DNA from 2 places in the Leclercia sp. GHBNCSD genome. Region 1 is predicted to be linked to the other one. Evidence: predicted binding sites of a transcription regulator. Region 1 holds the regulator's gene; the other holds the start of a gene.
The links. Region 1 encodes LexA, which represses DNA repair genes until DNA is damaged. Its sites were predicted from a motif close to TNCTGTATGTACATACAGNA; they were not measured.
Positions count from the first base shown of each region.

Region 2: ACT3IC_RS20680 (YebG family protein) is a predicted target of LexA. The motif match lies at 3,005-3,024, and genes of this name have one in related genera.

Region 1 is NZ_JBQVYO010000001.1:1,690,072-1,694,499, forward strand. Features, by position in the region: gene dinF (MATE family efflux transporter DinF) at 1-1,293, opposite strand, end outside; gene lexA (transcriptional repressor LexA) at 1,357-1,965, opposite strand; gene ACT3IC_RS08265 (diacylglycerol kinase) at 2,075-2,443, opposite strand; gene plsB (glycerol-3-phosphate 1-O-acyltransferase PlsB) at 2,599-4,428, shown strand, end outside.
Region 2 is NZ_JBQVYO010000002.1:94,131-98,558, forward strand. Features, by position in the region: gene ACT3IC_RS20665 (alpha/beta fold hydrolase) at 1-370, shown strand, start outside; gene ACT3IC_RS20670 (sensor domain-containing diguanylate cyclase) at 703-1,659, shown strand; gene catA (type A chloramphenicol O-acetyltransferase) at 1,837-2,499, shown strand; gene ACT3IC_RS20680 (YebG family protein) at 2,674-2,991, opposite strand; gene grxB (glutaredoxin 2) at 3,105-3,740, opposite strand; partial or broken gene ACT3IC_RS20690 (GNAT family N-acetyltransferase) at 3,905-4,282, shown strand; gene ACT3IC_RS20695 (hypothetical protein) at 4,269-4,428, shown strand, end outside.

The sequences.
Region 1 (4,428 bases):
GTGCCGGCGCCAGATCCAGCCCAGAGAGAGCCCCCGCAGCGCCAGGAAAACGCTCAGGGCCAGCCACAGGCCGTGATTACCCAGCCAGGGCAAGGTGAACAGCGTCAGACCAAACCCGGCGGCCGCGACGGCCATACTGTTGCGCATCTCTGCGCCACGGGTTGCGCCGATAAACATGCCGTCGAGCAAATAGCACCAGACCCCCACCACCGGCAAAATCACCTGCCAGACAAGATAATGGCTCGCCAGCGCGCGCAGCTCTGGCAGCGAAGTCAGCAGCGCCACGATCGGGTTACCCGCCAGGGCATAGACAAGCGCGAAGGCCAGCGCCACCATGCCAGACTGACGGCAGGCTGCCCGCCATACTTCGCGCAGCTGGCCGCTTTCCCGGGCGCCATAGGCCTGCCCGGAGTGCGCTTCAACCGCATAGGCAAAACCATCCAGCGCGTAGGCGGTAAAGGTGAGGAGCGTCATCAGCACGGCGTTAACGGCGATAATCTCCGGCCCCAAACGCGCGCCCAGCACCGTCAGCGCGCCGAAACAGAGTTGCAGCAGCAGCGAGCGCAGCATAATGTCCCGGTTCAGGGCCAGCAGCTTGCGGATATTGCCGCGCCAGCTCGCTTTCAGCAGCGCCAGGGAAATGCCGCGCAGAGCCAGCACCCGCCAGACCATCCACAAGCCGAGCAACAGGGTGGCGTATTCGGCGGCAGCAGTCGCCAGGGCGGCCCCCTGCACGTTCATTTTCAGCCCGATCACCAGCCATAGATCCAGCACGATATTGAGCAGATTACCCACCACCAGCAGGATCACCGGTGCCCGGGCATACTGCACCCCCAGCAGCCAGCCGAGCAGCACCAGATTAGCCAGCGATGCCGGGGCGCTGAGCCAGCGGATCTCAAGGAAGCGCCGCGCCTGATGCAGGACATCCTCGCTGCCACCCACGATATGTAGCGCCAGATCGATAAGCGGTGTGCGCAGCAGCACAATCAGCAGACCGGCGCCGAGCGCGAGGATCAGCGGCTGCACCAGCGCCCGGGCCAGACGCAGCGGATCTTTCGCGCCATAGGCCTGAGCGGTGAGACCGGTGGTGCTCATACGCAAAAAGAGCAGCAGCATAAACAGGAAACTGGTTGCCGTGGCGCCGATGGCGACACCGCCCAGATAGACCGGAGAGTCGAGATGGCCGATAACGGCGGTATCCACCAGCCCCAGCAGCGGGACGCTGATATTGGAGACGATCATCGGGAGGGCAAGACGCCACAACGCCTTGTCTGAAGCAGTCAGCAGAGACATGTGTATGACCGGGAGAAAAAAGAAAAGCAGACTGCGGGGTTGCCGCAGTCTGTCAGAAAGAGGTTATAACCATTCACCGTTGCGGATGACGCCTACCGCCAGCCCTTCGATGGAAAAGTTATGTTCACGCAGATCGACAACAATCGGGGAAAACTCGCTGTTTTCCGGCAGCAGCTGTACCGTGTTGCCCTGTTTTTTCAGACGCTTAACGGTCACTTCATCATCTATGCGCGCCACAACGACCTGGCCGTTGCGCACATCCTGCGTTTTATGTACCGCCAGCAGATCGCCGTCGAGAATGCCGATATCCTTCATGGACATCCCGCTGACGCGCAGCAAGAAGTCCGCGCTCGGTTTGAACATGCCCGGATCGACCTGATAGTGGCCTTCAATATGCTGTTGCGCCAGCAGCGGTTCCCCGGCGGCGACACGACCGACAAGCGGAAGGCCCTCTTCTGCTTCAACGAGCAGACGAATACCACGAGACGCGCCGGAGACAATCTCAAGCACACCCTTACGCGCCAGGGCTTTAAGGTGCTCTTCAGCGGCGTTTGGAGAACGGAAGCCCAGACGCTGCGCGATTTCTGCACGCGTCGGCGGCATACCCGTCTGGCCGATATGATCCCGAATGAGATCAAACACCTCTTGCTGCCTGGTCGTTAACGCTTTCATTCCGCCCCCTGGGTGTATATACAGTTATGCTGTGAGTATATACAGCTAAAGGCGATTTTGGAACCACAAACCGCATAAAAAACCAGAGACTTGTTCGGTTTCTGAAGGCTTATCGCAAATGCCCCCAAAGCAGCGTGACCCAGGTAAACAGAGCAACGATAATCGCCATCAGCACAGCGGCAGAGCCCATATCTTTCGCCCGGCCCGAAAGCTCATGGAAGTCGCTGCCAATGCGGTCGACCACCGCCTCGATCGCACTGTTCAGAATTTCGACTATCATCACCAACATTACCGATCCAATCAGGAGTACGCGGGTGATGGGATCAACATCCAGCCAGCAGGCAATAATAATCGCCGCGATGACTGCTACCCCCTCCTGGCGAAAAGCGGCTTCATTGATCCAGGCAGCACGAATGCCTTTCCAGGAATAGCCGGCAGCTTTAATGATTCGGGTTAACCCAGTGGTATTGTTGGCCATTAAAAGAAACCTTTCTTCGAAAATAGCGTCAGAAACGGTGGCTTAAGCGCGCTGCGCTGCCGCCGGAAGTATGACGGGTAACAACAGAAATTTTGCGCGCTTTCTGTTATCCTTGCGCCGCAATTGCATTTTTAACCAGAGGCTTTACATCGTTTATGTCTGGCTGGCCACGAATTTACTACAAATTACTTAATTTACCATTAAGCGTCCTGGTAAAAAGCAAGTCTATTCCGGCGGTTCCCACGCTGGAATTGGGACTCGATACCTCGCGTCCTATTATGTACGTTTTGCCTTACAACTCGAAGGCCGACTTGCTGACGCTCCGCGCCCAATGCCTGGCGCACGATCTCCCGGATCCGCTGGAGCCGCTGGAGATCGACGGCACCCAACTGCCACGCTACATCTTTATCCACGGCGGACCTCGCGTATTCACCTGGTACACGCCGAAAGAAGAGTCCATTAAGCTGTTCCATGATTACCTCGACCTGCACCGCAGCAACCCGCTGCTGGATGTGCAGATGGTGCCGGTATCGGTGATGTTTGGCCGTCGTCCGGGGCGCGATAAAGGCGAAGAGAATCCGCCGTTGCGCATGCTCAACGGGGTGCAGAAGTTTTTCGCCGTCAACTGGCTGGGCCGCGACAGCTTTGTCCGTTTTTCACCTTCCGTCTCCCTGCGCCGCATGGCCGATGAGCACGGCACGGATAAAACCATCGCCCAGAAGCTGGCCCGCGTGGCGCGTATGCACTTTGCCCGCCAGCGTCTTGCCGCGGTAGGCCCGCGCCTGCCTGCTCGCCAGGATCTGTTCAATAAGCTGCTGGCGTCGAAAGCCATTGCCCGTGCCGTCGAAGACGAAGCGCGCAGCAAAAAGATCTCCCATGAGAAGGCGCAGCAAAACGCCATCGCCCTGATGGAAGAGATTGCCGCCAACTTCTCCTACGAGATGATCCGCCTCAGCGACCGTATCCTGAGCTTTACCTGGAACCGTCTCTATCAGGGGATTAACGTGCACAACGCCGAGCGTGTGCGCCAGCTGGCCCATGACGGCCATGAAATTGTCTACGTCCCCTGCCACCGCAGCCACATGGACTACCTGCTGCTCTCGTACGTGCTCTATCACCAGGGGCTGGTGCCACCGCACATTGCGGCGGGCATTAACCTCAACTTCTGGCCGGCAGGGCCGATCTTCCGCCGTCTGGGTGCGTTCTTTATTCGCCGTACCTTTAAAGGCAACAAGCTCTACTCCACCGTCTTCCGTGAATATCTGGGCGAGCTGTTCAGCCGCGGCTATTCCGTCGAGTACTTTGTGGAGGGTGGCCGTTCCCGTACCGGGCGTTTGCTCGATCCGAAGACCGGCACCCTGTCGATGACTATCCAGGCGATGCTGCGCGGCGGTACGCGTCCTATCACCCTGGTGCCGATCTACATCGGTTACGAGCACGTGATGGAAGTGGGCACCTACGCCAAAGAGCTGCGCGGCGCCACCAAAGAGAAAGAGAGCCTGCTGCAGATGCTGCGTGGTTTGAGCAAGCTGCGTAACCTCGGCCAGGGGTATGTTAACTTCGGCGAGCCGATGCCGCTGATGACCTACCTCAACCACCGTGTACCGGAGTGGCGTGAGTCCATCGATCCGATCGAAGCGGTGCGTCCGGCCTGGCTGACGCCGACGGTGAACGCCATTGCTGCCGATCTGATGGTGCGCATTAACAACGCCGGGGCGGCGAACGCTATGAACCTGTGCTGTACCGCCCTGCTTGCCTCACGCCAGCGCTCGCTCACCCGCGAGCAGTTGACCGAGCAGATCGACTGCTACCTGAACCTGATGCGCAACGTGCCCTACGCCGCCGATGCCACGGTGCCGACGGCCAGCGCCAGCGAGCTCATCGATCACGCATTGCAGATGAACAAGTTCGAGGTCGAGAAAGACACGATCGGCGATATCATCATTCTGCCGCGCGAGCAGGCGGTGCTGATGACCTACTACCGC
Region 2 (4,428 bases), on a different contig from region 1:
GCTTGGCGAGGCGCTTTCCACGCCGGTTAAGCTGGCTGATGGTAATGTCGATCTGTCCATTGAGCAGTCGAAGTTCCACCAGCAATTCGCTCATGACGTGTCAGCTGAAAAAGCTGCGCTGATGGCGGCAGGACAACGACCCGTGACCGAAGCAGCATTAACTGAAAAATCGGGAGCCCCCGCCTGGAAAACAGTGCCCTCTTACTTCATTTATGGTGATGGCGATAAAAATATCCCTGCCCAAAGTTTGCGTTTTATGGCTGAACGCGCGGGATCAAAGCACACCGTGGTGATCAAAGGGGCATCTCATGTCGTGATGGTTTCTCATCCTCAGGACGTAGCCACACTTATTGAGGAAGCCGCGAAATAAATGTCTCTGTCCTCTCTTTGACGCCCTTCCCCGTCAGAGGCACTGTCCCGGACTTTTTTCTGCGGTGCAACCGCCGGGGTATACAGTGTCTGCTGCCTTCGAAATAAACAGAAGAGAGATCGTCCGCCTGCGGTAAAGGCGGGCGTTTTCTCTATCTTCGCGAACGAGTCCCCATTTTTAAAAATGGATACGGTTCTTTATCTGACAAGCCCCGACAGAAACAGATATCAGTGTCCAGACAGGCGGGTAATTTCTGCTTATCCTATACTCAGCTAAAGAATATTGTGGTGTAGATGAAAATATCAAAAACGCGCATAAGTCGTTGAGGTTCTATGAAATTCCCCGGCATACCGGAAAATGAAGAAGAAAGACTAAAGTCGCTTTATCTCGCAGACCTGCTTGATACCAGAGACGATGAGCGTTTTGATCGTCTTACCCGGCTTGCCAGGCGAATCTTTCAGGTACCTGTGGTCCTGATAAGCCTGCTGGATCGCGAGCGACAATGGTTGATTGCATGCGAGGGTCTCGGTGTCCGGGAAACGCCACGTAATATCTCATTCTGTGGGCATGCCATTTTGCAGGATGGCGCTTTTATCGTTAACGATGCATCTGTTGATGAGCGTTTTCATGATAATCCCCTGGTCACCGGTGAACCTTACATCAGATTTTACGCTGGCTATCCGGTGCATCTCCCTGACGGAGAAGTGGCAGGTACGCTTTGCCTCATTCATACCATCCCCCGCAGCTTTAACGACGAGGATATTGCTTCACTCAAGGATCTGGCTTTCATTGTTGAGGATGAATTTCAGGTCATCGGCATGGCGATGACCGACAGTCTGACCGGAATAGCGAATCGGCGGGGTTTTTACCGGACAGGAGAAAAACGGTTCCGCGCCCTCACTGAGCGTAATACACCGTTCAGTCTTATCTTTTTTGATCTGGATAAATTCAAACCTATCAATGATCTTTGGGGACATGCTGAAGGCGATGAGGTTCTGAAAGTCTTCTCAGGACTGTTGTTTCAGTTCCTCAATCCCGGCGATATTGCCGGTCGGCTGGGTGGGGACGAATTCGCCGTGCTCATTACCACCCGGAGTGCTACGGAAGCTTTTTTGCATGCGCTTCGTCGGGGAGTGGACGATTACAACGAAAAATCAGGTAAACCCTATAACATCAATTACTCTTCTGGCGTTCTGCACAATGATCAGGGCCACTATTCGTCGCTTGACGAAATGATCAAAAAGAGTGACGAAGTGATGTACTCAGTGAAGCGCAGAAGACAGCTTTAAAAGGAGCGCTTTGCGCAGCAATCTTTAAGGTACCGTCGCAGCCACCGCTCTTCTTAACGTAACTGGCAATCAGCCTCACTTTACCGATGCATATCAGAGTGATAATGAGATATGCTGGTTTATCATGGAAAAATCTTAGCTGAACGCTGAATTACATCGCTAATCAAAGGGTGAAAAATGAAAAAAACAATCCCAGAATATACGCCTGTTGACTTATCTCGTTGGGCCAGGAAGGAACATTTTGCGGTATTTCAGTCTTTTGCTCAGAGCACCATTAACCAGACCGTTAATTTAGACATCACCGATCTGCTGAAACATATTAAAGATGTTGGCTGGAAGTTTTACCCTACTATCATCTCCATCATTTCTGAGGTGGTAAACAGGCATACCGAGTTTCGTATGGCTATGAAGGACGATGAACTGGTTATATGGAAGGAAGTTTATCCGAGCTACACCATTTTCCATAATGAAACGGAGACATTCTCATCAATATGGAGTTATTACGATGGCAATATGGCGCACTTCCAAAAAACCTATTCTGAGGACGTTGCACGCTACGGGAATAACCTTTCTTACTGGCCTAAGGGCGAGTCACCGGACAATATATTTTTCGTATCGGCTATTCCTTGGGCAACGTTTACCAGTTTCAATGTCAACGTTGCAAACATGAAGAACTTTTTCGCGCCCATGTTCACCTTTGGCAAATACTACGAACAGGATGGAAAGACCTTGTTGCCGCTCGCCGTTCAGGTCCATCATTCCGTTTGCGATGGTTTCCATCTGGCAAGACTGTTCAATGAAATACAAGAGATAATGAGCGACTTACCGCACCGCGCTTAAACTGGCCGCTTCTGTAGTTAAGCGAGAAACGGGTCCAGGCGATGACGATTATGTTAATGCTCTGCCCGCTTCCTGCCTTCCTCACCACATTTACCCATCTGTGCCTGGCATATGACAAAAAAAACCGCAAGCAGTTACCCGCTTGCGGCGACAGGCTCAGCGATGATGTGTTGATCAGGCAGCTTTAACTGCTCTGATTTTTTTACTGCCACCTTCATCTGACGCTGCTTTCTCTGCTGCTGTTGCGGCATTAAGATCGGGAAGTTTGCTGGTACGCAGAATATGCTGCACGGCCTCTTTCTGCTCGGCGAGATAGAGCCCCAGATTTTCAGCCTGCGTTTCATCCATCTGCATGTCACTTTGCAACAGCCAGTCGGTGAACGCTTCTGCGAGGTCGAGCAGTTTGTCGTGAGCGTCAGCCTCTTTCTTACTGGCAAATGTCATTTTCTCTTCACCTTTTCTTACGACAACATATTTTGTTTCAACAGCCATTATGCACCCCCTATACTGTAATTATATACAGTATAACACTTCCCGGTTTGTGTTGCAGCCAAAAATGCGCTGGGTAAACCTGCTTAATATGTTCGGGGGCGGCCCCCCTTCAATTACAACGCCTTATCGGTAAACAGCGGTACGTTACAGGACGTCGCAACGTGGTCCAGATAGCCGCTCAGGTAGTCCGGATACGGGAACGCTTTCACAATTGTCAGCGAGTTCAGCACCGGGAAAAGGTAAAAATCGGTGATGCTTATCGGGTGTCTGGCACGCAGATAAGGCTCGATTTTAGCCAGTTCATCCACCAGCGTATCGATACAGGCCTGACTATTGGCCAATAATGCCTCCAGATCGCCAAACGCTTTTATCTCACGCTGGGTATAGGCTTCGCGCGCGGCTGGGGTGGACAACTCTTGAAAATCTGCCCGGGTAAAACGTGGGATCGCCAGGTTAAAGACGGTGCGCGTGTTCTCTTTGCACCAGGCCTCAATCAGGGGATCGCATTCACCTTTAATCACCGGCGTGCCGTCAAGCTGATCGACATAATGGACGATATCCATGCTTTCCGGCATGTAAGCGCCCTCTTCTTTTTGCAGGATCGGCACGACCTTTCTGCCCACCATACGGGTTGGCGTTTCGACATCCCCTTCCATTATTACGCCCAGCTCGAAGGGCACCTTTTTAAGACCAAAGATCATTCTCGCGCGGATACAGAACGGGCAATGCTCATATACATAGAGTTTCATAGCGCTCTCTTTCTTTATACAGTTGGATGAGGGAGGAATGACCTGACAGGATCGGGCAAATCGGGTCAGGGTTACCAGTCTAACTTTAGTAGGTTGAAGTCAGCTGAAAATCAATCTTGTAATCAGTACAATAGATGTAACCACAATGTTAATTAGATATACATATGAAGTTATTTTCCACTCAACGTACAGATGTCTGGCTACTGACGCCCGACCGGGCAGAAAGATTCCAGCTTTTCCTGCTGGAAAATCGCTCACATTTCGCGCCCTTTGAGCCATTGCGTAATGAAGACTATTTCACACTGGATAGCGTGTCCCAACGGATTGCGAGTGCGCAGAAAGATTATGAAGCAAGAAAATGTCTGCAAATCGTTTTCACGTTAAAAGGTGAAAATAACATCATCGGCAGCATTAATTTCACCAATTTTATCTTTGGGGTTTTCCAGGCGTGCTATCTCGGTTTCTCTCTCGACCACGCTCATCAGGGGAAAGGACTCATGCAAGAGGCGCTTAAAGACTCTCTGGATTATGTACAGATGCATTACGGCTTTCACCGGATTATGGCAAACCATCTTCCTGATAACGCGCGCAGCAGTAGAACTGCTTGCCAGCCTCGGGTTTGTCAAAGAGGGCTATGCCCACTCCTACCTCAAGATAAACGGGATCTGGCAGGACCATGTCCTCAATT